3 regions of the Diaphorobacter sp. LI3 genome follow, and region 1 is predicted to be linked to each of the others. Evidence: predicted binding sites of a transcription regulator. Region 1 holds the regulator's gene; each other region holds the start of a gene.
What was found. Region 1 encodes FNR, which switches genes on or off when oxygen is low (the NO sensors DNR and NnrR bind a similar motif). Its sites were predicted from a motif close to TTGATNNNNATCAA; they were not measured.
Positions count from the first base shown of each region.

Region 1 (9,708 bases):
GCGACCTATCCGTTCTACGCGATCCGCTTCTTTGGCGGTCTGCTGTACCTCGGCGGTATGTTGGTGATGGCATGGAATGTCTGGGTGACGGCGATCTCCGGACGCTCCGTCAAGGTGGCCATTCCCGCCGTGAAACCCGCTCACGCCTGAAGTTCGGAGGGTCAACTACATGTCCAATACGCATAACAAAGCATCCACCGGCTTCACGCACGAGAAGGTCGAAACCAGCAACTTCCTGATGATCGTGCTGATCTTGCTGGTTGTGGCCGTCGGCGGCCTGGTGGAAATCGTTCCTCTGTTCTTTCAAAAATCGACGACTGAGGCCGTTCAAGGCGTGAAGCCTTACACGGCAGTGCAATTGATCGGACGCGATATCTACCTGCGCGAGGGTTGCTACAACTGCCACTCGCAGATGATCCGTCCGTTCCGTGCGGAAACCCTGCGTTATGGCCACTACTCGGTGGCTGGCGAGTTCGTCTACGACCATCCCTTCCAATGGGGTAGCAAGCGCACTGGGCCCGACCTGCATCGCGTGGGTGGAAAGTACAGCGATGAATGGCATCGCATTCACCTGAACAATCCGCGCGACGTGGTGCCCGAATCCAATATGCCCGCCTATCCCTGGCTGGAAAAGAACCAGATCGATCCTTCCGTCGTCGCTCCTCGCATGAAGGCATTGCGCACGGTCGGCGTCCCGTATACGGATGAGGAGATCGCCAGCGCCGCCGAGCAGGTCAAGGGCAAGACAGAGATGGATGCCGTGGTGGCCTATCTCCAGGTTTTGGGCCGTGCGCTCAAGTAATCGAGGAACTGGTCATGGACATCACCACCATGCGTATCGTGGCCACGCTGGCGTCGCTGGCGTGTTTCGTGGGCATCTGGTTCTGGGCCTTCATGCGCCGCAACCGGGCCCGGTTCGAGGAGGCAGCACAGTTGCCCTTCGCCGAGGACTGAAGAAGTCTCCACAAGAAAAGAGATAACCCATGAGCGATTTCACGAGTAACTTCTGGTCCTTCTACGTGGCCGGAATCACCATCATCGGTATCGTGGCCTGCGGCTTGCTGCTGTGGATCACGTCCCGCAAGAAGGTCGAGGCTACGGCCGACAACACCACCGGTCACGTCTGGGACGAAGACCTGACGGAAATGAACAACCCCATGCCCCGTTGGTGGATGTGGCTGTTCATCATCACGCTGGTATTCGGTGCTGGCTATCTGGCTGCCTATCCCGGATTGGGGACCTTTAAGGGTAAGTTGGGCTGGACGCAGCTGGGCGAGTACCAAGCCGAAGTGGACAAGGCTAACGCAGAGTTGCAGCCCCTGTATGCGCGGTTCGAGGCCATGCAGCCCCAAGAGATGGCGGCCGACACAGCGGCCATGGCAATTGGTGAGCGTCTGTTCATGAACAACTGCGCGCAGTGTCATGGTTCCGATGCCCGCGGCAGCAAGGGCTTCCCCAACCTGGCCGACGGTGACTGGCTGCACGGCGGTGCGCCTGATCAGATCCAGAAGACCATCCACGATGGGCGCATTGGCGTCATGCCTCCCATGGCGGCCGCCGTGGGCTCGCCGGAAGATGTGCGCAACCTCGCCCACTATGTCCTGAGCCTGTCGGGAAGCCCGCATGACTCCCTGAAGGCGTCTCTGGGCAAGTCGAAGTTCACTGCGTGCGCTGCATGCCACGGGATGGACGGCAAAGGCAATGTGGCCCTGGGTGCCCCTAATCTGACGGATGACATCTGGCTGCATGGCTGGGGCGAAGCTGCCATCACCGCTATGATCAACAATGGCAAGACCAACGAGATGCCTGCCCAAACGGGCAAGTTGACCGATGCACAGATCAAGGTGTTGACGGCATACGTCTGGGGTTTGTCCAATAAGGCCGGCGCCCCGCGCTGATGCTCCCTGTGCGGCCGGCTCCCCGTCGAGGGGCGCCGGCCGTTTTGCGTTTTGGAAGTTGCACTTCCTTTTTGAGATTCCACCATGAAGCCAGCCGAAGGTCAGCCCCGTAAGGTGATTCCTATCACGCCAGTGGGGGCCGAAAGTTCGCAGACCGAGGTCATTTCGCTCTATGAGGCGCAAAAGAAAATTTATCCACGCTCGATAAGTGGAGTGTTCGCCCGTTGGCGTTGGGCGATGGTGTTTCTGACACAGCTGGTTTTCTATGGCCTGCCATGGCTGGAGTGGGGCCAGCGCCAAATGGTGCTCTTTGACCTCGGAGCACGCCGTTTCTATATTTTTGGTTTGGTGCTTTACCCGCAGGACTTCATTTATCTGACGGGTTTGCTGATTATTTCCGCGCTGTCGCTTTTTCTGTTTACCGCAGTGGCGGGACGCCTGTGGTGCGGCTTCTCCTGTCCCCAGACCGTATACACGGAAATGTTCATGTGGATCGAGCACAAAGTCGAAGGCGACCGCAGTGCCCGTATGCGCCTGGACAATGGTCCGTGGACATTTGAGAAGATCTGGAAAAAAACTGTCAAGCAAGCCATTTGGATTGCGGTCGCGTTCTGGACCGGCTTCACCTTCGTGGGCTATTTCGTTCCGATTCGCGAGCTGGGGGAAGAGTTGCTGGCCCTGCAAGGAGGGTGGCAGATATTCTGGGTGATCTTCTATGGGTTGGCCACGTACGGCAACGCAGGATTCCTGCGCGAGCAGGTGTGCAAATACATGTGCCCTTATGCGCGTTTCCAAAGCGCAATGTTCGACAGGGACACGCTGGTCGTCTCTTACGATCCCGAGCGCGGCGAGCCTCGCGGGCCCCGTAACAAGACCGTAGATCACAAAGCTGCGGGACTGGGTGACTGCATCGATTGCACGCTGTGTGTCCAGGTCTGCCCAACGGGTATCGATATTCGCAACGGACTGCAATACGAATGCATTGGTTGCGGTCTCTGCGTGGACGCTTGCAATACCGTGATGGATAAGATGAAGTATCCGCGCGGGCTGATTCGCTTCTCGACGCAGAACGGCGTCAAGAACCACTGGACCCAATCGCAAATGCTCAAACGCGTGCTGCGACCCCGTGTGTTGTTCTATTCAGCGGTGCTGGTGGTGTTGTGCATTGGCATGCTGGCCAGCTTGGTGGTACGCACCCCGTTGAAGGTGGACATCGTGCGCGACCGCGCTGCGCTCTCGCGCATCGTGGCGGGAGGCAAGCTGGAAAATATCTACCGGCTGCAGATCATGAACGCCACGGAGGGGGCGCAGCGCTACACCATCAGCGCCCACGGTATGGAAGGGCTGGAAGTGGCGTCCGAGACCGCAATTGACATTGGACCGGCGGAATCGCGATGGGTGGTTGTCCGTCTTCAAATTCCGTATGGCTCAGCATCTCCTGGATCGCATACGGTGTATTTCGATATTCAAGCGCAGGGTGATAAAGCCCAAGTGGCAGAGAAATCCGTGTTCCTTGTACCCCGCTGAAGGCGGTCGTGGAATGCAAATGAACAAGCTGTGCTCATAAACGAGCGAGGAGTTGGTATAAATGTCGAGTAATTCCCCCATGAATCTGGAAGACGCAGGAAAGCCTTGGTGGACGTTTGGCCATGTCTGGCTTGTCATCGCGGGGCCGGTGATTGTCATCATTGCGGGCTTCGTGACCCTCTGGCTGGCCGTGAGCCAACCCGACCCCGTCATCGCGGAAGACTATTACCAACGGGGCTTGAACATCAACGAGACCCTGAAGGAGTCTGGGGGCGACATGACGCCTGCCATGAAGGGGCGCAACCATGCAGCTACTCCGCTGGAGGATCAACCGCGCTGACCGGCAGGGCGAGTCCTCTTTGCATGCCGGAGAACAGATGCTAGGCTGTCAACTACACTTGCTAGGAGATGGGCGAATGTGGATGCAACGATTGATGTGGATCGCGTGGCCGGCCTTTTTGATGGCGGGCGTCATGGAAATGGTAGTGTTCGCCTTCGTGGATCCAGAAGCGCTGCAGTGGTTTGATCAACCCCTGCATCTCTCGCGCGAAGGTGTGTATACCATCGCCTTCTTCACGTTCTGGGTCGTACTCATGGCTTCCAGCGCATTGACGACGCTGTTGTCACTCTCGCCCTTTGAGTTGAATCGCTGCCCCGTGCCCAAAGGGGCGCGGCCGGCTGATTGCGCCAAATACGTTTCCTGATCTTTCCGCCGATCAGTTATGAATGAACAAAAAACCGAGGCTTAATGGCAGGCTTGCTGGCTGTTGACAATGCGCTTCAGCGCATCGGTATCGACGATGCGCACATGGCGCTGTTTTACTTCCACAATACCTTCTTCCACGAACTTGGAAAACGTGCGGCTGACGGTTTCCAGTTTCAATCCCAGGTAGCTGCCGATCTCTTCGCGTGTCATGCGCAGCACCAATTCGGATTGTGAGAAACCCCGGGCATGCAAGCGTTGTACGAGATTCAACAGGAATGCGGCAAGGCGTTCCTCGGCACGCATACTCCCCAGCAACAGCATGACCCCATGCTCACGAACAATCTCGCGGCTCATGATCTTGTGCACATGGTGCTGTAGTGCCGTTACTTCGCGCGACAACTCTTCAATACGGTCGAAGGGCATGACGCATACTTCGGCGTCTTCAAGCGCCACCGCATCGCAAGTGTGGCGGTCGCTCACGATGCCATCCAGGCCGATGATCTCGCCCGCCATTTGAAAACCCGTCACTTGATCGCGACCGTCTTCGGTGGCGACACAGGTCTTGAAGAATCCGGTGCGGATGGCAAAAAGGGATGTGAAGGGTTCACCGTTCCGGAAAAGCGTGCCGCCACGCTTGATCTTGCGTCGTACAGCAACAATGTCATCGATGCGCTTGAGTTGCTGGTCGTCCAGACCCACGGGCATGCACAGCTCACGCAGATTGCAGTTTGAGCAGGCAACTTTGATGGTCTGGAGATTCGTATGCATGGGAACCCTGTTCATGGCTTGAGCTTACCTCTGAACGGCTGGGAGACATGGAATGCCGTAGGCCGTTGGACGACTTTGAGCCGAAGTCAAATTGTCGCCACAAGGACCTTATGGGCGCTTGATCAACGTCAAGGACTCATGGGGGACTCTACGGCACAGTGATATGAAAGTGCAAGGAATCCCGTCATGACCGTTGTTACAACAGAGCTCCTGCGTCGTTTTGACGTCCCAGGGCCGCGCTACACCTCTTATCCGACTGCTGATCGTTTTGTCGAGGCTTTTGGCGAGCGGGAATACATCCTTGCGCTGCAGCAGCGTCGCGTGGGTTCGGTAGCCAAGGCGATGCCTTTGTCGCTTTATGTCCACATCCCGTTTTGTGAATCGCTGTGCTATTACTGCGCGTGTAACAAGATCATTACCCGGCATCCAGAGCGGGCAGAGGTCTACTTGCGTTACCTCAGCCGTGAGATCGACCTGCATACGGCGCACTGCGGTGTGGGTCAGCATGTGAGCCAGCTGCATTTCGGCGGAGGCACGCCTACTTTTCTGACGGATGACGGTTTGCGCGAACTGATGGGCATGCTGAGGCGCAGTTTCGTCCTCGTTCCGGGGGGGGAGTACTCCATAGAAGTGGACCCCCGGACCGTGGATGAAGCGCGGCTGGGATTGTTGGCGGAGCTGGGTTTCAATCGCCTGAGCTTTGGCGTGCAGGATTTCGACCCTGAAGTACAAAAGGCCGTGCACCGCATTCAGCCTGCCGAAAAGGTGTTCGCGTTGGTCGATGCGGCTCGGAAGCTCGGGTTTGAATCGGTGAACGTGGATTTGATCTACGGGCTGCCGCGCCAGACACCGGAGTCGTTTGATCGCACCTTGGAGCAGGTAGCCGAGTTGCGGCCAGACCGGATCGCGCTGTATGCGTACGCTCACTTGCCAGAACGCTTCAAATCGCAGCGACGCATCATCACGGCCGAGTTGCCCATGGCTTCGGCCAAGGTGTCCATGTTGGCCCGGTCACTTGATGTGTTCCAGGAAGCCGGCTACGTCTACGTGGGCATGGACCATTTCGCTCTGCCAGACGATGCGCTGGCGGTGGCCAAGCGGCAAGGCAGGCTGCACCGCAACTTCCAAGGCTATAGCACGCAGCCCGATTGCGACCTGATTGGTCTGGGTGTTTCTGCCATCGGGCGCGTGGGCGCTACTTACAGCCAAAATGTGAAAACGCTGGACGAGTATTACGACTGCATTAACCAGGGGCATTTGCCTGTGGTGCGCGGGCTGGCGTTGACCAAGGACGACTTAGTGCGCCGCGCAGTCATCATGGCGTTGATGTGCCAAGGTGAATTGCTGTTTGAGCCGTTGGAACAGTCCTGGCTGATTGATTTCCGCAGTTATTTCGATGCGGAATTACAGCAACTGCAAGAAATGGCGGCTCAGGGCTTGGTGAAAATCAGCGATGAGGGCGTTGAAGTCACGCCCATGGGGTGGTATTTCGTGCGCGGCGTGGCCATGGTGTTCGACAAGTATCTACAGGCTGACCGCAACCGCGCTCGCTTTTCCCGGATTATTTGACCCATGCTGTGGGCGCTGGCCACGACGGCCTTCCTGATGGGGCTGATGGGAGGGGCACACTGTTTGGCGATGTGTTCTGTTCCCTGCGCGGCGCTTACGGGGCTGGGTGGCACGCCGGACGCCACCCAAACCATTCAATGGGCGTCCCGTCGCGGAATCTTCCAACGGGTAGCGCAGTTTCACGTGGGGCGCCTGATCGGTTACGGCGCCGCAGGGGCGGTGGTTGCGCTGGCCATGGAGCAACTCGCATGGCTGGGGCAAAGCACCTCGGCATTGCGCCCCCTTTGGACGCTGATGCACGTGCTCATCCTCGCGTGGGGCGGGATGATGATGGTGCAAGCGCAGCAGCCCTTGTGGGTTGAGCGGGCGGGGCGTGCTGCCTGGGCGAAGGTCAAGCCCTTGGTCTCTCGGCCTGGCGGGCTCCTGACCGCGGGTGTGGCCTGGGCGCTCCTGCCATGCGGCCTTCTGTATACCGCACTGTTGACTGCCGCTCTCAGCGGAAGCGTGCTCCGCGGAGCCTTGTGCATGGTCCTGTTTGGCGTAGGAAGCGGTGTATGGCTGGTGCTGGGGCCGTGGACTTTTGGCCGCATTCGCGCTTGGATCGGCGTGAAGGGTGGGGCGTGGGGGTCTCGGCTGGCAGGTGGTGTGCTTTTTTCCCTGGGTGCATGGGCGCTGTGGATGGACGTTGTCCATGGGCAGCCGGCGCCGTGGTGCGTGCCCTGAAAACAGCGTTTTGTGGAACCACAGCGGCTCCGCGAAGCATGCCGTGGCAAGCGAATGGTGCACACTGAGACGCTCAGGCGTGACGGATCGCTGTCAGATCTCTACCAGCGGAAGTGACGAGTCTGTTCTCATCGACGTGGAGAAATCCAGCTACGCATCGCTGCCTTACTGGATGCGCCATCGTGCGTCTGGGGCGCGCGTTGCGTTTCAGTGAGATTGCCGAAGGACTGGGAAACGCCCGAACCACGCCAGGATATTTGGCATCGGTGCGACGACTACCAAGGTCTGCTCTGTGCCTTGCAGATGGGTGGGTTGCGCGCGCTGGCCGCGGAGCGCCGGATTTTCTGAGCAGGTATTGAGGTCGCTGGCACTCACCCGGAGCGAGGGCGCAAGCGATTACCGGAGAAAAGGTGTCTGCGAATGCCACCGGACCGGCATCCTGAACCGGGGGTTCAGGTGGGCGAGGGCAGCCAGGCGTTGGGTTCATCTGACGCGAGATGATCACGCTCACCGGGCGATGTACCAAGCCCGTGCTCAATGAGCATTGGTTCAAGGAAATATAAAGCCCGGCAGCACCGCAGACATGTTCATTGTAGTGGGCCGCCCGTGTGCAGCCAGGGGCCAGGCTTTTACCGTAATGGTTATAGGAGGCGCCCATCCTCGCCCAGCGCCTCGTCCAGGCGCAGGAGCAACTGCTGCACGCGCTCATCGCTGTCGTGCACATGCGGCGCGACCGGGGTGGGGGCGATGCGCGCAGGGGCTGAGGCGGCTGCCAAATCGGCGGCTTCGCGGTCGGCGATCTCGAAAGCCAGGTTGAGGGCCGCCAGCACGGCGATGCGCTCACGCGCGCGTACCTTGCCCGCGTCACGGATGCGCGTCATGGCGGTATCCACGCGCTCGACCGCCTCCAGCAGGCGCGACTCCTGGCCGTCCGGGCAGGCCAGGAGATAGCTTTGCTGGAGGATCTGTACCTCGATCTGCTTCATGGCGCGTCTTTCGTCTCGGCAGTGCCGGGGAGTTCGGGCTCGGCAGGCAGGCGGTCCAGCAATGCGTTCACGCGGGCACGGGCCGCCTGCAGGCGGGATTGGAGGGAATCGCGCTCCTGGGTGAGCGCCGCGACCTGTTGCGCCAACAGGGCATTGGTGCGCTGCAACTCGGCATGGCGCAGCAGCAGCCGCTCAACGCGCTCGGCGATCTGGTCGATGGAAGAGGGGGAGGCCATACGCTGCCGATTGTAGGGATCGGCGTGCGAACCATCGTAAAATTGCGCAGTTGGTGCTAGCGGCGTGGTTCACATGCCGCAGTTCAACGGGAAGCAGGGAGGGGCCCTCCGCCATGGAGTGCGTCCTGTGCCTGCGCTGCCCCCGCAACGGTCAGCGGATGAGCCGTACCTCGGCTCCCTCTTCATTGACAAGCCACTGAGCGCCTTGAACAAGCGTTTGGGAAGGCGATGCAGAGCGTTCCGCCAGCCCGGATACCGGCCAACGAGGTGGCTCCGCGTTTCCTTTTGTGAAACCTGGGCCGTTATGCCCAGGTGCCGACGGGGAGGTCGGCCGTGGCGATCTCTCTGTTTGCCCCACATGACAAACACCCGTCCGTTCAATGTGCGCTTGAGTGCGCTTTCCGTGCACGCGCGCGTCGCCGTGCTGCCGCTGGCGCTGGCCGCCGCTTTCCCCGCCGTGTCCCAAACCCTGCTGGCCCAGGCAGCCACAGAACCCCAACTGCGTGAAACCGTCATCACGGCAACCCGCGTGGCCCGGCCGCTGGCCGACATCGTGTCCGATGTGTCCATCATCGACCGTGAAACCATCGAGGCCAGCGGCGCGGTAGGCGTCATTGACGTGATCTCGCGCCTGCCAGGCGTGCAGATCACGCGCAATGGCGGCCAGGGCAGCAATGGCAGCGTCTACCTGCGCGGCGCGGAGTCGCGCTTTACCGCCGTGTACCTGGACGGCGTGCGCCTGGACTCGCAATCCACCGGCGGCGTGGTGTGGGAGCAAATCCCGTTGTCGCAGATCGACCGCATCGAGGTCGTGCGCGGGCCAGCGGCTGCTGTGTACGGCTCGGATGCCATGGGAGGCGTGATCCAGCTCTTCACCAAAAAGGGCGAGGGTGCGCCGGCGCCCTACGTGGGCGTGGGCCTGGGCAACCAGGGCACGCGGACGGTGCAGGCCGGCGTGAGTGGCGGCACCGAGCAGGTGGACTATGCGCTGGGGCTGTCGCATGAGCGCGCCGATGGCTTCAGTGCCCGCGTAGGCTCCGCCTACAACCCGGACGAAGACGGCTACCGCCGCACCTCTGCCAATGCCCGACTGGGCGTGCATTTGGACACGACCCATCGCCTGGAGGGCACGCTGCTGGCCAGCAACCTCAACTCGCAGTACGACGGCAGCAAAACGGCCGACGACCGCAATCACCACCAGTTGCGCACGGCCAGCCTGGCATGGCTGGCCAAGTGGAGCGACGTATACAGCACGCGCTTGCAGGTCACGCAGGGGCAGAGTGAATACAGCACCC
Region 1 covers NZ_CP094346.1:3,362,472-3,372,179, reverse strand. The annotation lists gene ccoN (cytochrome-c oxidase, cbb3-type subunit I) at 1-150, shown strand, start outside; gene ccoO (cytochrome-c oxidase, cbb3-type subunit II) at 170-802, shown strand; gene MRB47_RS15760 (cbb3-type cytochrome oxidase subunit 3) at 817-954, shown strand; gene ccoP (cytochrome-c oxidase, cbb3-type subunit III) at 984-1,898, shown strand; gene ccoG (cytochrome c oxidase accessory protein CcoG) at 1,983-3,425, shown strand; gene MRB47_RS15745 (FixH family protein) at 3,487-3,765, shown strand; gene MRB47_RS15740 (hypothetical protein) at 3,842-4,129, shown strand; gene fnr (fumarate/nitrate reduction transcriptional regulator Fnr) at 4,171-4,914, opposite strand; gene hemN (oxygen-independent coproporphyrinogen III oxidase) at 5,086-6,468, shown strand; gene MRB47_RS15725 (sulfite exporter TauE/SafE family protein) at 6,472-7,191, shown strand; gene MRB47_RS15720 (cell division protein ZapA) at 7,833-8,177, opposite strand; gene MRB47_RS15715 (hypothetical protein) at 8,174-8,413, opposite strand; cobalamin riboswitch at 8,448-8,692, shown strand; gene MRB47_RS15710 (TonB-dependent receptor domain-containing protein) at 8,772-9,708, shown strand, end outside.

Region 2 (9,708 bases), 290 kb from region 1:
GAGGAAGGGCAGGGCGCGCTTGGTGCCCGCGAACACGCTGGCTACCTGCGGTACCACGTAGCCCACCAGGAACAGCACGATGACGATGGCGATCACGGTGACGATGGCCGGGTACAGCGCAGCGCCGATGAGCTTGGCGCGCAAGGCCTGGCGCTGCTCCAGATCGTCCGCCAGGCTGTCCAGCACTTCGGCCAGGCCGCCGCTGGACTCGCCCGCGCCGATCACGGCGCAGTAGATGTCGGAGAACTCGCGCGGGTGCTGCGCCAGCGCACGTGCGAAGGTGGAGCCGGCGTTGACCTCGGCGCGCAGCGTGGCCAGCAGGTGGCGCTGGCGCTCATCGTCCGCCTCTTCGGCGAGCGCGGTCAGCGCACGCTCCAGCGGCAGGCCCGAGCCCACCAGCCCGGCGAGCTGCCGCGTCCACACGCCCAGCCCCGTGGCGTTGAACACCGGCCGCGTGAACAGCCGCTGCGCCAGCGTGGGGGGTGTTCCGGGAGCGGCGCCAGCGGCCAGCGCCTCCACATCCAAGGGCACCAGGGCCTGGGCGCGCAGCAGGCTGCGGGCGGCCTTGGGGCTGTCGGCCTCCAGGGTGCCGCGGCGCACATGGCCTTGGGCGTCCAGGGCTTCAAAGGAATAGGCGGGCATGCGGGAAAGTCAGCGGCGGTGGGCGAGCAGGGGCAAACTGGGCGGGCCGCAGTCGACCCGTTCAGCCTGCCATGGTAGCCGCTGCGGGTGACAGTGCCGCGTGCGCCTGGGCGGTGATGTCCAGCGAGCGCAGGCGCAGCGCCGGGTCGTACACGTCGCTCACCAGCATGAATTCGTCGGCCTGCGTGGCGGCCAGCAGCGCCTGCAGGCCCTCGCGCACGGTCTGCGGGCCACCGACCACGCCGACCGCGAGGAAGTCGGCCACGGCGGCGCGCTCCTGCGGCGCGAGGCTCTGCAGATAACCTTCTACGGGCGGCTGCAGCAGTCCGCGCTGGCCGGTGAGAATGCCCAGCACGCGCTGGTAGGTGCTGCTGGCCAGGTACTGCGCCTCGTCATCGGTGGGTGCGGCGATCACGGGCACGCCGATCACCACGTAGGGCTTGGCGCAGGCTGGCGAGGGGCGGAACAGCCGGCGGTAGATGTCGATGGCCGCGTGCAGCATGCGCGGCGCAAAGTGCGAGGCGAAGGCGTAGGGCAGGCCCATCTGCGCCGCCAGCTGCGCCGAGAACAGGCTGGAGCCCAGCAGCCAGAGGGGCACCTGCGTGCCGGCGCCCGGCACGGCGATGATGCGCTGGCCCGGCTGCGCGGGCGCCAAGAGCTGCTGCAGCTCGGCCACGTCGCGGGGGAAGTCGGCCTCGGTCTCCACGCGGTCGCGGCGCAGGGCGCGCATGGTGGCGCCGTCGGTGCCGGGTGCGCGGCCCAGCCCCAGGTCGATACGGCCGGGGTAGAGCTCGGCCAGCGTGCCGAAGGCCTCGGCCACCACCAGCGGCGCATGGTTGGGCAGCATGATGCCGCCCGAGCCCACGCGGATGGACCGCGTGGCCCCGGCCACGTGGCCCACCAGCACGGCCGTGGCAGAGCTGGCGATGCCCGGCATGTTGTGGTGCTCGGCCAGCCAGTAGCGCTTGAAGCCCAGCGCCTCCACATGCTGCGCCGTCTGCACGGCGATCTGCAGTGCCTGGGCCACGGTGCCGCCCTCGCGCACGGGCACGAGATCAAGCATGGAAAGTAAAGGCAGGGAATGTGTGGTCATGGCACCGATTGTGGGCAGCGGGTGAAATCCGTGCTGCGCCGCGGGTATGGTGGTGCAGTGGTCCCCGAATGATGCATAGCGTTTTGCTATTGATATACTGAATTTGTTTTAAATCAACACACGAAACATATTGTCACTTTTGGCGTCCTGTGCGACGCTGCCAGGAAGTGATGCACGGGGCGTGCGGGGGGTGTCTATGGGGTTCTTCAGCCGTTTGTTTCAGCCGCGTGCCGACGGCCTGGCCGCGCCTGAGGACTGGACTTCGCTGCCTGCGAGCGAGGCCAGCGCGCTGGTGCTGTACGACGAAGAGGCTTCGCGGCTCCTGGCGGCGTTCGACATCGAGGCTGCCATCGTCATGCACGAGCGCTGGCTGCCCTGGCTGGCCCAAGCGCTGGCGGGCGCGCGCGACGAACAGCTGCGCCCCGAAACGGTGGTGGACGACACCTGTTCCGAACTGGGCCGCTGGCTGCACGGCAGCGGGCGCGTGGCGCTGGGGCACTTTCCTGCTTTCGACATGCTGATGCGCCGCCACCAGTATTTTCACCACCAGGCGGCCGTGCTGTTGACGCATCTGGCTGAGGGCGATCAATTGCGGGCCGAGCAGGCGTTCAAGAGCTGCCAGCATGCGTCGCGCCAGGTGGTGCTGCTGCTCAAGGAGCTGCAGCGCGGGCTGGGCCACGGGAAGCGCCCCCCCAGCCGATGGCCGCAGGTGAACGCTGAAATGCGCTATTGATATAGGAGCTACTAGCGCTTGTCTGTAATGGTTTTCAATGCAATTTGTATTGAAAACCCAGTCTTGGCAAGCGCGCCGCGCTCCTGTTTTTGAAAGGCGCCGCTGCGGCCTGTCCGCTCAGTCGCGCGTCACACGCAGCACTTCTTCGCGGCTGGTGATGCCGGCGTGGATCAGCCGCTCGCCATCGTCGCGCATCAGCGTCATGCCGCCAGCCAGGGCCTGGGTGCGCACCTCGGCCTCCGGGGCCTGGTTGTGGATCTGTGCGCGGATGGCGTCGTCCACCACCAGCAGTTCGAACACGCCGGTGCGCCCCGCGTAGCCGGTATGGCCGCAGTGCTCGCAGCCTGCGCCGTGGCACTCGCCGCAATATTTGCGCACCAGGCGCTGCGCCAGCACCCCCAGCAGCGACGAGGACAGCAGGAACGGCTCCACTCCCATGTCGGTCAGGCGCGTGATGGCGCTGGCCGCGTCGTTGGTGTGCAGCGTGGCGAGCACCAGGTGGCCGGTGAGCGAGGCCTGGATGGCGATCTGCGCGGTCTCGAAGTCGCGGATCTCGCCGATCATGATCACGTCGGGGTCCTGGCGCAGGATGGCGCGCAGGGCCTTGGCAAACGTCAGGTCGATCTTCGCATTGACCTGCGTCTGGCCCACCCCGGGCAGCTCGTACTCGATGGGGTCTTCCACCGTCATGATGTTGCTGCGCGCGGCGTCCAGCCGCGCCAGCGCCGCGTACAGCGTGGTGGTCTTGCCCGAGCCCGTGGGGCCGGTCACGAGGATGATGCCGTGCGGCTGCTGGATCAGGTGCGCGAGCCGCGCCAGCACCTCGCCCTGCATGCCCACGGCCTCCAGGTTCAGCTTGCTCTCGCTCTTGTCCAAGAGGCGCAGCACGGCGCGCTCGCCATGGGCGTTGGGCAGCGTGGATACGCGCACGTCGACGGCGCGGGTGCCCAGGCGCAGGCTGATGCGTCCGTCCTGCGGCAGGCGCTTTTCGGAGATGTCCAGGTCCGCCATGATCTTCAGGCGGCTGATCAGCGCGGCGTGCAGCGCGCGGTTGGGCTGCACCACCTCGCGCAGCGTGCCGTCCACGCGAAAGCGCACGCTGGAGTGGCGTTCGTAGGGCTCGATGTGGATGTCGCTCGCGCCGTCGCGCACGGCCTGCGTGAGCAGGGCGTTGAGCATGCGGATGATGGGCGCGTCGCCCGCGGACTCCAGCAGGTCTTCCACCGCGGGCAGCTCCTGCATCATGCGCGAGAGGTCGGCGCCTTCCTCCACCTCGCTCACCACCGTGGCCGCGCTGGATTCGCTTTGCGAATACGCCGCGCTGATGCGCTGCGCCAGCGTGGGTGCGTCCAGCGGCATGAACTGGTGCACGGCATGCTTGCGCAGCACTTCGGACAGCGCGCCGGCGTCCGGCTGCGGGCCGTGCCACAGCATGAGCTGCTGGCCGTCGTCTTCCAGCAGCAGCTGGCTGCTGCGCGCAAATGCGTAGGGCAGGGGGTGGCGCATGCGGCGTGCCCTTACTGCGGGCTGTAGGGCGACTGGCCCATGCTGGGCGGCATGGCGGTGCGCGCGGGCGGCTGGGGTGCGAGCGGCGCCAGCGGCGCAGGTGCGGCCGCGGGCTGCACGGGCGCGGCGGACGAGGCGGGGGTGGGCAGGGGCGGCAGCACCGGCGCCTCGGACACACCGCTCATCATCGTGCTGGGCGCGGGCTGCGTGCTTTGCTGCAGCGCGCGAATGGCCTCGTAGCGGTCCACCATCAGTGCGTCGCTGGTGGCGCTGTCGCGGATCACCATGGGGCGCAGGAAGACCATCAGGTTGGTCTTCTGGCGCGTGCGCTTTTCATTGCGGAACAGCCCGCCCACCACGGGCAGGTCGCCCATCACGGGCACCTTGTCCTGGCCCAGCGCATAGCTGTCTTCCAGCAGGCCGCCGATCACGATCACGCTGCCGTCGTCCACCAGTACCGTAGACTCGATGGAGCGCTTGCTCGTGGAGGGGCCGTTGGCATTGGACAGCGTGCTCTCCGCGACCTTGGAGACCTCCTGGTACATCGTGAGCTTGACGGTGCCGTTCTCGTTGATCTGTGGGCGCACGCGCAGCATCAGGCCCACGTCCTTGCGCTCCACGGTGGTGAACGGGTTGACCGCGCCGCCGCTGCCGCCGGTGTTGGCGTAGGAGCCCGTCACGAACGGCACGTTGTTGCCGATGATGATCTGCGCCTCCTCGTTGTCCAGCGTGAGCAGGTTGGGGGTGGACAGCACGTTGGCATCGCCCGTGTTCTCCAGGAAGTTGGCCAGCGCCCCCAGGTAGTACTTGCCGTTGATGCGCGGCGCGACGGCCAGGTTCATGCCGGCGGCCGGCTTGGCACTGGCGATGGAGGTCACGTTGCCGGTGGCCGCCGCCAGCGCCAGATCCAGGATGTTGCGCCCGGCCACGCTGGAGTTGTTGCCCAGCACGCCCAGCGTGCTGCCGTAATTGCCCAGCACGCCCTGCCACTGGATGCCGAACTCGGCCACCTTGCTGGCGCTCACCTCCACGATCAGGCTCTCGATCAGCACCTGCGCGCGGCGGCCGTCCAGCTTGTCGATCACGGCGCGGATCTGGCGGTACAGCGGCTCCGGCGCGCTGATGATGAGCGAGTTGGTCGTCGGGTCGGCCTGGATGATGCCGCCGGTGGACGGCTGGTTGGCATCGCTGCTGCCGCTGCTGCCCTGGCCCGTTCCCAGGCCCGAACTGCCCAGGCCGCCGGCATTGCCACTGGCATTGGTGCTGTTGCCCAGGCCGCTGGTCTGGCCCAGGCCCGATGCGCCGGTCCGCGTGAGGCCCCCCGACAGGTTGCCGGTTCCCGTGCCGCCGCCGCTGGTGCCGCTGCCCCCCGCGCTGCCCAGCGCTGCGCGCAGGGTGGTGGCCAGCTTCACGGCGTCGGCGTTCTTCAGGTACACCACGTGGATGTTGCCGCTGGCAGCGGAGCTGCCCGGCGCGGCTGGTTGGTCCAGCTTGGCCACCAGTGAGCGCACCAGCGCCACGCGCGCCGGGTTGGCCGCGCGCACGATCAGCGCATTGCTGCGCGGCTCGGCCAGCAGCGTGGTCTTGAACGAATTGTCGGTCTGCCCCTGGGCCACGCCCTGCGCAGTGCCTGTGGCAGTGGCGCTGCCGCCCTCGATCAGGCGCGACACCAGCGGCGCCAGGTCGGTGGCGATGGCGTGCTGCAGCGGGATCACCTCCACGTCGCTGGCGTTGGAGACGTCCATGGCCGCCACGATGCGCGCCAGGCGCTGCAGGTTGTCGGCGTAGTCGGTGATCACCAGCGAGTTGTTGCCGGGGTTCACGTTGATGGTGTTGTTGGGGCTGATCAGCGGGCGCAGCACCGGCACCAGGTTGGCCGCGTTCTCGAAGTTGAGCTTGAAGATCTGCGTGACGACCTGCCCGCCCGCGGGCGTGCCGCCCGCGCCGCCCTGGGACACGCTCACGTTGCCGGTCTGCAGCTTGGCATCGGCCTCGGGCACGACCTTGTACAGGCCCGCCGACTCGACCACCGTGAAGCCCTGCAGCCGCAGCGCGGCCAGGAACTGCTGGAAGGCCGCGTTGGGCTGCACCGCGTTCTCGGTCACCAGCGTGATCTGGCCCTTCACGCGCGGGTCCACCACCACGTTCTTGCCGGTGATGGTGGCCATGGTGCGCGCCACGGCCTCGATGTCGGCGTTGGCAAAGTTCAGCGTCACCGGCTCGCTGGGCCGCACACTGCCGGCGCGCTGCCCGGAGGTTTGTGCATGAATTTGGCTGCTAACGCCCGTCAATAAAGCGCTAGCAGCTATCAAATGAAGAGTGAACCGCAGGGAATGGCGGGGCAAGTTGGTCATAGGGTCAACCCACGGTGATGATGGAGCGCGCGCCACTGCGCCGCCCGATGATATTCAGAAGATTCGCCAGGGCCGCCTCCCGCCCGGGCGCGGCGCTGGCCTCGCCCGTGAAGCGCAGGCGTTTGCCCACCCACTGGCCGTTGCCCGACAGCAGCAGCGCGCCCTCCAGGGTGGACAGCTGCAGCGTGGGCGCGCCGCCGCCCTGCACCTGCAGCCGGTAGCTGCCCATGGGCCGCAGCGTGGACAGGCGCGAGGACAGGCCCAGCGCATCCAGCTGCACCTGGCCCTGCATCTGCAGACGCCCTGCGGCCCATTGCAGCGCGAACGCCTGGGTGCGCAGCTGCAGGCGGCCCTGCGGCTGCACGGTGTTCCAGGGGGTGCCCAGGCCCGCGAGCGCCGCAGCCGGCCACTGGCTCTGGCCATCGGCCACCTGGGCGCGCACGGCACCCAGGCCCATCGCCACCCGCACCTGCAGCGGCGCGGTGGCGGGAATGCAGCAGTCGGCCGTCAGGCGGGCGCTGAGCCCGTTCCACGCGGGGCGCAGCTGCCACTGCAGCCGGCCGGGCAGGGCGGCCTGGTCCTGGCTGTCGGCGCCACCGGTCAGTACCAGGCGGGCCGAGCCGTTCCAGACGGTGCCGCGTGCCTGCTGCAGCTGCAGTTGCCCGCCGCTGGCCTGCTGCACGCCTGTGGCCAGCCAGCGCGCCGGGGCCCACAGCACCAGCGCGGGCAGCGCGCCCAGGCACACGCCGGCCACGGCCCAGCGCCAGGGCGCGCGCGGCAGTGTCAGCGAAGGGGTCGGGCGCAGGGAGCGTGGCACGGGCAGGGGGCGTGGACTATTGCGGGGGCAGCGCCAGCACCAGCGTGCCGTCCCAGCGGACGGCGGCCGCGGCGGCGTTGGCGGGCGCGGCGCTTTGCACCAGGCGGGCTTCCAGCGGCACGGCGCGCGCGGTGCTGCGCGCCTGGTCCAGCCACTGGGCAAGGGCCTCGGCGGGGGCGCCCTTGAGGGTGACGGTGGCGCGGTCGCCCGCGACGTTCATCTGCGCGGCTGCGCCCAATTGCTGCGCCAGCGTGGTCTGCAGCGTGCGCAGGGCCTCGCCGCCGGGTGGGCGGGGCGCGTCCTTGAGCTGCAGCGCTTCGGCCTGCAAGGCCTGCATGCGCTGCAGTTGCGCGTCCACGGCTGCGTGGCGTGCGCCCGAGCCGCGCAACTGCTGCAGTGCGGGCGCCAGCAGCACCCACCACAGCAGGGCCAGCCCCACCACGGCCGCGGCGGCCAGCACCAGGGACTGTTCACGCGGCGCCATGCGGCCCCAGTGGGCGCGCAGCGCGGCCAGCGCAGGGGGAACCGGCGCGGGCGAGGTCGAAGCGGGGCGGGTGTTCATGGGCGGTCCTCGGCGCGCACCAGCAGGGCGCCATCGTGCGGCTGTGCGCTCAGGCTTTCCGCGGCCAGGCGCTGGTTCATGGCGGTGAGTTCCTCGGGTGCCAGCTCCAGGCCGCGCAGGCGCAGCTCGCCATTGGCATATTCGATCTGCGTGGGCACGCGCGGCGGGGGCAGTGCGGCACCTGCGGCGGCCATGAGCGGCTCCAGGTCGCGCCGCGACACGCTGCCGGCGGCCTGGCGCAGCTGCGCCAGTTCGCGCTCCATCTGCACCGGTGCATCCACGACGACCTTGACGTGCGGGAAGGTCTGGGTCAGCGCGTTGCGCACGCCGGCTTGTTTGGCCGCCAGCGTCTGGCGGTCCTGCCACGCCCAGAGATTGAGCCCCACGACCTGCACCACCACGGCCACGGCCAGTGCCCAGCGCGCGGCCCGCCATTGGGGTGCGCGCGCAAAGGCGCTGGCGCCGCTGCCCAGCTTGCGCAGCGCGCGCGTGTGGCCGGTGCTGGCCAGGTCGAACTGCGCCAGGTCCCATTCGCCACGCGCGGCCACCAGCGCGCGCTGGCTGGCGGTGTGCAGCTGCACCGGGCGGTTCAGCAGCCGCTCGGCCAGGGCGGCCACGGCGGGTTCGGCGCGCACGGCGGGCGGCGCATCATCGGCGGGGCGCGCCGCCAGCGCGGCGGCCGCGGCCAGCGGCAGCACGGCCACGGCCTGTTGCGGCCCGTGGCCGGTCAGTACCAGCTGGGCGTCCTCGGGAGTGCCGAGCACGTCGCATTCCTCTTGCCCGCTGGCGGTGGGGCCGGGAGCGAACTCGGGCACCACGCGGTCCACCGGCCGCCCCGCGGCTTCCAGCGCCTGCAGGGCGCCGCGCAGCCAGGCGCGGTCGCACACGGCCACCCAGGCAGGGCTGCCCGGCTGGGCGCCGGGCTGCAGCGCGAAGTGCAGTTGCGCGGGGTCGTCGAGCAGGTGTTCTTCGAGCAGTCCTTCCAGGACCGCGCGCAGCCGGCCGGCCTGGGCCGTCGCACCCTGCGGCAGCGTTACCTGCTGCCATGACAGCGCGCGCGCAGGCACCACGGCCACGATCTCGCCGGCGCGGCCCGGGTCGGGCAGCAAGGCGGCTGTGGTGCTGGCGTGGCGGGTGGCGGTGTGGCCGTCGGCCGTGAGCGTGTAGCTGTATTCGGCGGCGGGCCCCGGCGTTCCCAGGGGCAGGGTTAGGACAAGGGTGCTCATGAATGGGTTAACAGACCATTTTAGGGGCGTGATGTGACGCTTTGTGCCAAGGCGGCCGGTCACCGCGCGCCAGCGGCCGCAGTGCCGGGAGCCGTCGGGCGCACGAGGCCGCCACGTTCGCGCCACAGCGTGCGCACGTCCCCGCGCTGTTTGTAGACCAGCGAGCGCTCTTCGACCACGGCCATGTCCAGGCGCAGTCGCCCGCGCACTTCGAAGTAGCTGGACGACACCGTATGCACCGTGGCCGAGATGCGGCTGGAGTTGCCCAGCAGCTTGGCGGCGTCGGCCTCGCTGCGGAAGTGGTTGGAGTCGCGTGCCTGCACCAGGCGCTGCGCCTCGGCCATGTCCAGCCCGTCGGCGCTGGCCCACAGCACCACCGCGCTGGCGGTGTTGAGGTTGACCTTGGTGCGCACGGGCAGCAGCGTGACGTAAGGCGCGAGCGCATCCACGCTGCGCTGCGGCAGGCCCCACCACCCAAGTTGCGCCACGCTTTGCGGCAGCAGCGGCGCGGCGCTCGCGGAGTCACTGTCCTTGGCCTCGGCGCGCAGCATCTGCCGCGCCAGCATGTCCAGCTGTGCGCGCGGCAGCCCGAGGTATTCGAAGAGCCGCTGGAATTGCCGCAGCGCCGTGGCGTCCACCTGCCCCTCGTTGGCCAGGTTGCGCAGGTTCAGCAGGGCCTGCAGGTCGGTGATCTGGCCCGACAGGAAGGCGTTGGTGGTGTCGGTGCTCGCGTCTTCCACCTGGGCCACGTTGCGGTCGGCCGCGAGGAACGTGG
Region 2 covers NZ_CP094346.1:3,655,707-3,665,414, reverse strand. The annotation lists gene gspF (type II secretion system inner membrane protein GspF) at 1-642, opposite strand, end outside; gene MRB47_RS17125 (LLM class flavin-dependent oxidoreductase) at 704-1,735, opposite strand; gene MRB47_RS17120 (CZB domain-containing protein) at 1,932-2,468, shown strand; gene MRB47_RS17115 (GspE/PulE family protein) at 2,586-3,974, opposite strand; gene gspD (type II secretion system secretin GspD) at 3,986-6,328, opposite strand; gene gspN (type II secretion system protein N) at 6,333-7,145, opposite strand; gene gspM (type II secretion system protein GspM) at 7,162-7,707, opposite strand; gene gspL (type II secretion system protein GspL) at 7,704-8,933, opposite strand; gene gspK (type II secretion system minor pseudopilin GspK) at 8,993-9,708, opposite strand, start outside.
Region 2: the regulator FNR is predicted to act here: its motif matches at 1,839-1,852, upstream of MRB47_RS17120 (CZB domain-containing protein).

Region 3 (9,708 bases), 1.2 Mb from region 1:
GCGAGAAGTAGAACTTGTTGGCGCCCTCGTCCTTCATGAGCTGCAGCAGTGCGGGCAGATCGTGTGCATTCAGCGCTGTCATGGTGAAGCGCAGGCCCACCTTGACGTTGTGCGTGGCCAGGTGGCGGATGGCGGCCAGGCTGCGGTCGAACGCACCGTCCAGACGGCGGAACTTGTCATGCGTGGGCTTCAGGCCATCCAGGCTGATGCCCACGTAGTCGAAGCCTGCGCCCGCGATGCGCGCGGCCATGGGCGCGTCGATCAGCGTGCCGTTGGTCGAAAGGCCGGTGTAGAAGCCCAGGTCACGCGCGCGCGCCGCGATCTCGAAGAGGTCGGGGCGCAGCAGTGGCTCGCCGCCGGAGAGGATGAGCGCAGGCACGCCGAAGGCCTTGAGGTCGTCCATGACGGTGTATACCTCTTGCAACGACAGCTCTCCAGCGTAGTCGTGGTCGGCCGAGAGCGCGTAGCAGTGCTTGCAGGTCAGGTTGCAGCGCCGGATCAGGTTCCAGATGACCACGGGGCCGCGCGCGTGCCGTTCGCGCGAAGTGGGGTAGGTTCCGGTGGCTTGGGCCTGGGCGAGTTCACGCAGGTACTGGCTGATGCGAAACATGGTCAGTCTTCCTTGAGGCGCAGGCCGGTCTTCTTGAGGATGGCCGTGGAGTACAGGATGTCGTGGGCGCGGCAGGCATCGCCCAGCAGGCCGGCAATCTGCACGGCCTGTTGCTCGACATGCGCGCGGCTGGGGCCATGCAGCATGGCAAACAGGTTGTAGGGCCAGTGGGGCAGGTGGCGCGGGCGGCGGTAGCAGTGGCTCACGCCCGGCAGCGCGGCGACTTGGCGGCCCAGCGCGGCGACCTGGGTATCGTCCACGTCCCACACGCTCATGCCGTTGGCCGTGTAGCCCAGGCGGTAATGGTTGGGCACCGCGCCGATGCGGCGCACCAGGCCCTCGTCGATCATCCTGGCCAGGCGCTCGCGCACCTGCTCGCCGGGCACGCCCAGCATGGCGCCCACGGCTTCGTAGGGGCGCGCCACCAGCGGCAGCCCGCCCTGCGTGGCGGCGATCAGCGCACGGTCGAAGGCATCAAGCGCCATGGTGTTCTCCGGTGGACTGCGCCGGCAGGGGCGGCAGGCGCAACTCCACGAAATATTCTTCTTCCTTGGGAAAGGCGTAGACCGGCAGGCCAGTCGCGGCCTCGATGCGTGCCAGGGTCTCGCGCGCCAGCGCGGGGGACTCGGCCGCCACCACGAACCACATGTTCAGCGCATGCTCGCGGCGGTAGTTGTGCGCCACCTCGGTGAAGGCATTGACGGCAGCGCACACGGCGTCAAAACGATCCTCGGGCACAGCCATGGCCGCGAGGACGAATTGGCCGCCTGCGCGTTCGATCTGGAACAGCGGGCCGAAGCGCGTGAGCACACCCTGGGCGAGCAGGCGGTGCAGGCGTTCGATGACCTGCTCTTCGGTCCAGCCGATGTCGGCGGCGACGGCGGCGAAAGGGTGGTCCACCAGCGGAAAGCCGCCGTGCAGGTGGTCGATCAGCCGAGCGTCTTCAGGGGAGAGCATCGACGGCCTCCTGCATGGGTTCGGGAATGGCATGGGGCGCATGGTGGGCAAACCGCCGCGCACCCGTCTGTTTGAAGCGCCGTAACGAAAACAGCACGGCGCTGGGGCAAGTGGCCAGGCCCGCCTGGGCCACGGCCTGCGCCAGCTGGGTATGCACCGCTGCGCGGTCGCGCCCATGCACCATGCAGTACAGGTTGTAGCGCCAGTCTGACGTGCGCGCACGGCGGTACGCCAGCGTTACGCCGTGCGCATGGGCCAGGGCCATGCCGTGGGTGTCCACGTGGTCGTCCGGCACGTCGAACACGGCCATGGCATTCGCTGTGTAGCCCAGTTCATGGTGACGCACCACCACGCCGAAGCGGCTGAGCAGCCCTTCGTCCTGCCAGCGGGCAATGGTGGCCAGCACGGCGGGCGTGCTGCTGTGAAGCTGGTCGGCCCATACGTCATAGGGCCGCTCGGTCAGCGGCAGGCCCTGCTCGGCCAGCGCGGCCAGGGGCCAGTCTTCGGGTGCCAGGGGGGTGCGTGCGCGGCCCGTGGGGCCCGTGGTGCCGACGCCGTCCCCCACGCATGCGGACGTCCTCTCCAGGTCGAAGGCGGTGTCGATGCGGTAGGGGCGCAGCATGGGCAGGCGCTGCACGGGCAGGCCGGTGGTGTGCTCGATGGACTGGAGCAGGCGCTCTACCTGGTCCGCGTCATGGCCGGTGGCCACGAACCAGAGGTTGGTGGTGTGCTCGCGCTCGTAGTTGTGGTTGACGCCCGGGTGGGCCGACACCGTGGCGGCCACGTCGTCGAGCCGCTCGGGCGGCACGGCCATGGCCGCCAGCAGGGAGGCGCCCCCCGCGCCCGGCGCGAACACCGCGCCGATGCGGCTGAGCGCGCCCGCCTGCCACAACCGTGCGTAGCCGCTGAGCACCGCCTCGGCATCCATCCCCAGGCTGTGGCCGATGGCCGCGAAGGGTTCGGCGCACAAGGGAAAGCCGCGCTGCCAGTGGTTGAGCAGCGCGAGGTGGGTTGCGTTCTGGCTGCTCGGCATGGCTTAGAACCCCATGCGCTGTGCGCGGGCAGTGAAGAAGATGCCGCTGGGGGCGTCCACGTCCAGCCTGGCTTGGGACTGCAAGGTGTGCGTGTCGTAGACCTGAACGCGGTTGTCGTCACGGCAGCTGATCCAGACCGATTCGCCGCGCGGCGTGAATTCCATGTGCAGCACGGCCTTGCCGGGCTCCAGCGTCTGCACCACGCGCTGGCTCGGAGTGTCGATGACCTGCACGCGGTTGTAGTCTGGCACAGAGAAGTTGACCCACACCTGACGTCCGTCGGGTCGCGCCATCACGAACACCGGCTGGCCCGCGACCGGAATGCGGCCGACCTCGGCCCAGGTGGCGGTGTCGACCACCAGCACCTCATGGCGGCCAATGGCCGGCAGATAAGCATGGCCTCCCGCGATGGCCCAGCCGCGCAGATGGGGCATTTTGTACACCGGCAGCGGTTGCTGGCCGCGGCCGTAGCCTGCGAGGATGCGGCGCACGCGCGGCGGGTTGTCCCAGAGGTCCACCATGGCCAGGCCGTCTTCACCGAACAGGCCGGCGATGTAGTGGCGTCCGTTGGGCGAGACCAGTGCGTCGTAGGGCTGGCGGCCGATGTTGGGGATGGTGGTGACCTGCGGCTTTCGGGGGTTGGAGCAGTCGGCGATGCAGATGGCGTTCGCGTCGAACAGGCTGTAGATGAACCGGCGCTGCGGCAGGTCGGCCAGGCCGACGACGCGCGAGCGTTCGCCGCTGGCCGTGTGGGCGGGAAGGTCGGCCAGCAACTCAAGGGTGGCGGCGTCGAAGACCTTGACGCCGCCGGGCGTGTAGTTCTGCGCCACGACCAGGCTGCCGTCGGCGCTGATGGCGCCACCGATGGAGTTGCCGGCCTGCATTACACGGCCCGTGATGCGCTGGGTGAGCAGGTCTACCTGGGTCAGGCCGCCGTCGCGGCCGAAGACGTAGGCAAAGCGCTCGTCACGCGAGAACACCACCGAGGCGTGCGACAGGTCGCCCAGGCCGGTAACCCGGCCCACGGCTTCGCGCCGGCTGGTGTTGATCAGGGTGAGTGCGCCCTTGGCGCGCTCGATGACCACGCCCAGATCGCCCGTGCCCTGCAGCGTGGCTGCAGGAGCGGCGGAGGTGGAGGTGGTGGAAGAGGGAGCCGCACAGCCCGTGGCAATCAGGGGTGCACTGGCGGTAAGGGAGAGCAGGGCACGCCGTTTCATGGGGCGGACCTCCTGTTTTCTTCGGGGAACCCATTGGCCAGCTGTTCGGCGACCCACAGGGCCTCGCTTCCCTGCAGCATGGCGCTCCAGGGCGGCATGGGTGTTCCGGGGATGCCGTGGGTGATGACGGCAGCCAAATACTCGGGCGGCTTGCCGGCCAGGGCCTCGCGGGTGAGCGCGGGACCCAGGCCGCCCGTCAGGCGCATGCCATGGCACGAACCGCAGTCCTGCCGCACCATGCGCACGAGCTGGGCGGCTCGGTCAGGGTCGGGCGTGCCCTGTGCGCCGGCCGCCGAAGCGGCCAATGCCAGGGCCAGGGACAGGAACGCGGTGCGTGACATGGCTGGCCTTCGAAGTGCGTCAATAGACGTCGTGCTGGGTGTTGTACACGTTGAAGTGGCCGGTCGGCGTGATCAGGCGCGGGTCCTTGATCACGGACTTCAGCTTGAGCGTCTTGTCGTCCACGACGACCAGCGCACTTTGCTTGTCCTTGGCCGACCACACGGCGAACCACACTTCGTCACCTGCCTTGTTGTACTCAGGCTGGGTCACGCGCTTGGCGCCGCCGTCATCGGGCAGACCTGCCCATTCGGCGATCGGCAGCGTGACGTAGCCCTTGTCCAGGTTGTTGATGTCGAACACCACCACGGCTTGCGAAACCTTGGGATCAGGATTCAGCGGTGCGTCGGACCACAGGTGCTTGGACTTGGGATGGGTCTTGATGAACAGCGCTCCGCCGCCCGGGCCCTTGAGCTTGGCCACTTCCTTGAAGGCGTATTGCTTGTTCTTCTGCGGGTCGGTGCCGATCAGCGAGATGGTCTCGTCGCCCAGGTGACCCGTGGCCCACACCGGACCGTACTTGGGGTGCGTGAAGTTGGCGCCGCGGCCGGGGTGGGGGATCTTGCCCACTTCGGTCAGACCGGCCAGCTTGCCGTCCTTGGCGTCGATCGCAGCAATCTTGTTGCTGTTGTTGGCAGCCACCATGAAGTAGCGCTTGGATGCATCCCAGCCACCGTCATGCAGGAAGGGAGCCGAGCCGATCTCGGTGGTCTTCAGCGCATTCAGGTTGGAGTAGTCCACCATCATCGTCTTGCCGGTTTCCTTCACGTTCACCAGGAACTCGGGCTTGTAGTGCGATGCCACGATGGAAGCCACGCGCGGCTCGGGATGGTATTCCTGCGTCCCGACGACCATGCCGCGGGTGGACACGATCTTCAGGGGCTCCAGGGTGTTGCCGTCCATGATGGTGTACTGGGGAGGCCAGTATGCACCGGCGATCGCCAGCTTGTCCTCATAGCCCTTGAACTTGGAGGTGTCCACCGAGCGTGCTTCCAGGCCCACGCGGATTTCAGCCACGTTGTCGGGCTTTTCCATCCACAGGTCGATCATGTTGATCTTGGCATCGCGGCCGATCACGAACAGATAACGCCCCGAAGCCGACATGCGCGAGATGTGCACCGCGTAGCCGGTCTTGACGATGTTGATGATCTGCTTGGTGTCGCCGTCGATCAGCGCCACTTCGCCCGTGTCGCGCAGCGTGGTGGAGAAGATGTTGTCCAAGTTGTACTTGTTCATCTTCTTCTTGGGACGCTGGTCTGGCGGCACGATGACCTTCCAGGTGTTCTTGGCGTCGGCCAGGCTCCACTCGGGCGGTGTGGGAGGGTCCTGCTGGATGTAGCGGGCCATCAGGTCCACGGTCGCCTCGTCGAATTCGCCGGACGTCTGCCAGTTGGGCATGCCGGCAGGCGAGCCGTAGGCGATGAAGACCTTGAGGTAGTCCGTGCCCTTGGGCAGGGTCACGTCCGGTGTGAGCGGCTTGCCCGTGGCGCCCTTGCGCAGCACGCCGTGGCAGCCCGCGCAACGCTCGAAGTAAATCTGGCGTGCGCGGTCGAACTCGGCCTGCGTCATCTTGGGTGCCTTGGGGTTCGTGCTCTGGTACATGGGCACGTCCGCCAGTGGCGAAGAGCCGGCCTGGTAGTTCAGCTCGGGCTTGGAGACGTCCTTTTCGTGCTGGGCCATAGCGGTGGCAGACACCAGGGTGGCGGCCGCTAATGCGACCAGCCTGGCGATCCTCTTTGCTGTCATTGTGGGTCCTCTGCGTCACGGATCAGCGCTTGGGTGGGCCCTGGCGGCTGCCACGGCCACTCTCGCGAGGTCGCTGTCCATCCCCTCTTCATGCGAGTGGGAGCATCGTCGCAGCGGGTGTTGCCGCTGTCCTTGAACTGGTTCAAGGACGCAAACGGTGCAGCCTTTGAACAATGGAGCCACCCCATGATCCGCAAAGGAGAGGCCCATATGAGCTTCATTGAAGATGCGCGCTGGTTCACCGTGGCACCCGCAGCAGGAGAGTCCGGACAGCCCCCGAAGCCTGGACACGTGACGCTGGTGGGCGCAGGCCCGGGCGACCCTGAGTTGCTCACGCTGCGCGCCGTCAAGGCCCTGCGCGGCGCGCGCCTGGTGCTCTACGACCACCTGGTCGGCAAGGAGGTGCTGCGCTATGTGGCTGACGATGCCGACCTGATCTATGTGGGCAAGCAGTCCTCGCACCACACGCTGCCGCAGGAATCGATCATCGACCTCATGGTGCGCCTGGCGCGCAGCGGGCGCAGCCTGGTGCGTCTGAAAGGCGGCGATGGCTTCATCTTCGGCCGTGGCGGCGAAGAGGTGCAGGCGCTGGCCGAGGCCGGTATCGCGTTCGACGTGGTGCCGGGCATCACGGCCGCGCAGGGTGCGGGCGCCTGCGCCGGCATCCCGCTCACGCACCGTGACCATTCCGCGACCCTGGTGTTTGCCACCGGCCACCTGCGCGGCGACAACGAAGTGGCGCTGGACTGGGAGGCGCTGGCGCGCCCGCGCCAGACCGTGGTGATCTACATGGGAATGGGCACGCTGCCGATCATCTGCCGCGAACTGGTGCGCCACGGCCTGCCGGACAGCACGCCCGCAGCGCTGGTGGAGCAAGCCTCGCTGCCCGGGCAGCGCTGCATCACCGGCACGCTGCAGGACCTGCCCGCGCTGGCGCAGCAGCACCGCGTGCGTCCGCCGGCGCTCATCATCGTGGGCGACGTGGTGGCGCTGCAGCCGCAACTCATGCAGGGCATGCTGGCGACGATGGTGTGACGGGCGCCGGCCGCCGGTAGGGTGGCGGGTAGCGCTGGTTCTGAGGCATCATGGGCGCCTCATCTGGCAAAAGCCCATGCAACAAGACATCCTCATCAACTGGTCGCCGCAGGAAACGCGCGTGGCCGTGGTCGAAAACGGCGCCGTGCAGGAACTGCACGTGGAGCGCACGCTGGAGCGGGGCCTGGTCGGCAACGTGTACCTGGGCAAAGTCTCGCGCGTGCTGCCGGGCATGCAATCGGCCTTCATCGACATTGGGCTGGAGCGTGCGGCCTTTCTGCACGTGGCGGACGTGTGGCACCGCCAGGAAGGCGGCGAAGCGCCGATGTTCGCGCGCAAGAACGAACCGCCCGTGCCCATCGAGAAGCAGGTCTTCGAGGGCCAGGCGCTCATGGTGCAGGTCATCAAGGACCCCATCGGCAGCAAGGGCGCACGCCTGTCCACGCAGATCAGCATCGCCGGGCGGCTGCTGGTCTTCCTGCCGCAGGACGACCATGTGGGCGTGTCGCAGAAGATTCCCCAGGCCGAGCGCGACGCCTTGCGCACGCGGTTGCAGAAGCTGGTGGATGACCAGGCATCGGGCAGCGGCGGCGGCTTCATTTTGCGCACCAATGGTGAGGACGCCAGCGACGAAGAGCTGGCCGAAGACATCGCCTACCTGCGCAAGACCTGGGCAGGCATCCGGCAGGCAGCGCTGACGCATCCGCCCACCTCACTGCTGTACCAGGACCTGAGCCTGCTGCAGCGTGTGCTGCGGGACCTGGCGGGCGAGCAAACGCAGAGCATCCGCATTGATTCGCGCGAGCAGTTCGTGGCGCTGAAGGCGTTCGGCAATGAATTCATGCCTGCGGCCGCCGCCAAGCTGCAGCTGTACAAGGGCGAGCGCCCCATCTTCGATCTGTATTCCATCGACGAGGAGATCGCCCTGGCGCTGGGCCGGCGCGTGCAGCTCAAGTCGGGCGGCTACCTCATCGTGGACCAGACCGAAGCGCTGACCACCATCGACGTGAACACCGGCGGCTACGTGGGCGCGCGCAACTTCGACGACACCATCTTCAAGACCAACCTGGAGGCCGCGGGCGCCATCGCGCGGCAGTTGCGCCTGCGCAACCTGGGCGGCATCGTCATTGCCGACTTCATCGACATGCTGCGCGAGGACCACCAGGCCGCAGTGTTGGCGGAGTTCCGCAAGCAGCTCGCGCGCGACCGGGTCAAGACCATGGTGGGCGGTTTTTCGCAACTGGGCCTGGTGGAGATGACGCGCAAGCGCACGCGCGAATCGCTGGCGCACATGCTGTGCGAGCCGTGCCCCACGTGCCAGGGCGCGGGCCAGGTGAAGACCGCGCGCAGTGTGTGTTACGACATCCTGCGCGAGGTGCTGCGCGAGGCGCGCCAGTTCAATCCACGCGAGTTCCGCGTGGTGGCGTCCCCGCGCGTGGTGGAGCTGTTCCTGGACGAGGAGAGCCAGCACCTGGCGGGCCTGTCGGACTTCATTGGCAAGCCGATCTCCCTGCAGGCCGAAAGCGCCATGGGCCAGGCGCAGTACGACATCGTGCTGTTGTGAGTTGAGGTCAAATTGGCCTCTAGCGCTTGTGGGACGGGCGCTGGCAGCTATCAAAAACATACCAACGTCGTGAGCCAGGGTGCGCCGCGGCTATCGCCCGTGCCGGTCGACGGCGGAAAGGTCGAGGTGAATGCGGGCCCCTCTCGTGCGCCTCAGGTCTCCCGGCTGTGGCGGGCGGGCAATGGTGGCATCCGCCGTACTGCTCCACGGCTTGCTCGGCTGCGCGGCGCAGTGGCGCGACTTTCCGCGGCACCTGTGTGCCACACGGGGTGTCACAGGTGCTGGCCCGCGCCATGCGCTACGTCGCTCGCCGTCGATTGCGTGCGCCAGGAGGCAACGCTCCTGGGTGCTATTGAATGATGAGCTGCTAGCGCTTGCTGGATAAGCGCGGGGGCCTGTTTTGGCTTAAAGCGTGCGCAGGCGTTCGATGGCCGCACGCAGCGTTTCGTCCTTCTTGGCGAAGCAAAAACGCACGACGCGCTGGTCGAAGCCGTCGCCATAGAAGGCCGACAGGGGAATGGCGGCCACGCCGATCTCGCGCGTGAGCCATTGGCAGAAGTCCGCTTCGTTCAGGTCGCTCACGGCCGAGATGTCCACGCACTGGAAGTAGCTGCCGGTGCTGGGCAGCAGCTTGAGTCGCGAGCCCTCCAGCCCCCGGCGGAACAGGTCGCGCTTGGCCTGGTAGAAGGCCGGCAGCTGCAGGTAAGGCGCGGGGTTCTGCAGATAGTCCGCGAGGCCGTACTGCATGGGTGTGTTTACGGTGAACACATTGAACTGGTGCACCTTGCGGAACTCCGCCGTCATGGCGGCGGGGGCGGCCACCGTGCCCACCTTCCAACCCGTGACGTGGAAGGTTTTGCCGAAGCTGGAGACGATGAAGGCGCGTTCCGCGAGGCCCGCGAAGCGCGCGGCGCTCTGGTGCTCGGCGCCGTCGAAGACCATGTGCTCGTACACCTCGTCGCTGATCAGGAGCACGTCCGTGGGGGCCAGCAGTTCCTCCAGCGTGCGCATGTCGTCGGCCGTCCACACGGTGGCGCTGGGGTTGTGCGGCGTGTTGATGATCAACAGACGCGTGCGCGGCGTGATGGCCGCCGCGATCTTGGCAAAGTCAGGGCGGAAGCTGCCCGGCGTGAGCGGCACCCGGACCACGACGCCGCCGGCCAGTGCGATGTTGGGCACGTAACTGTCGTAGCAGGGCTCCAGCAC
Region 3 covers NZ_CP094346.1:2,172,273-2,181,980, forward strand. The annotation lists gene nirJ (heme d1 biosynthesis radical SAM protein NirJ) at 1-610, opposite strand, end outside; gene MRB47_RS10065 (AsnC family transcriptional regulator) at 613-1,095, opposite strand; gene MRB47_RS10070 (Lrp/AsnC family transcriptional regulator) at 1,085-1,567, opposite strand; gene MRB47_RS10075 (Lrp/AsnC family transcriptional regulator) at 1,554-2,600, opposite strand; gene MRB47_RS10080 (cytochrome D1 domain-containing protein) at 2,604-3,818, opposite strand; gene MRB47_RS10085 (c-type cytochrome) at 3,815-4,159, opposite strand; gene MRB47_RS10090 (nitrite reductase) at 4,179-5,903, opposite strand; gene cobA (uroporphyrinogen-III C-methyltransferase) at 6,114-6,938, shown strand; gene rng (ribonuclease G) at 7,015-8,502, shown strand; gene MRB47_RS10105 (pyridoxal phosphate-dependent aminotransferase) at 8,908-9,708, opposite strand, start outside.
Region 3: the regulator FNR is predicted to act here: its motif matches at 6,036-6,049, upstream of cobA (uroporphyrinogen-III C-methyltransferase).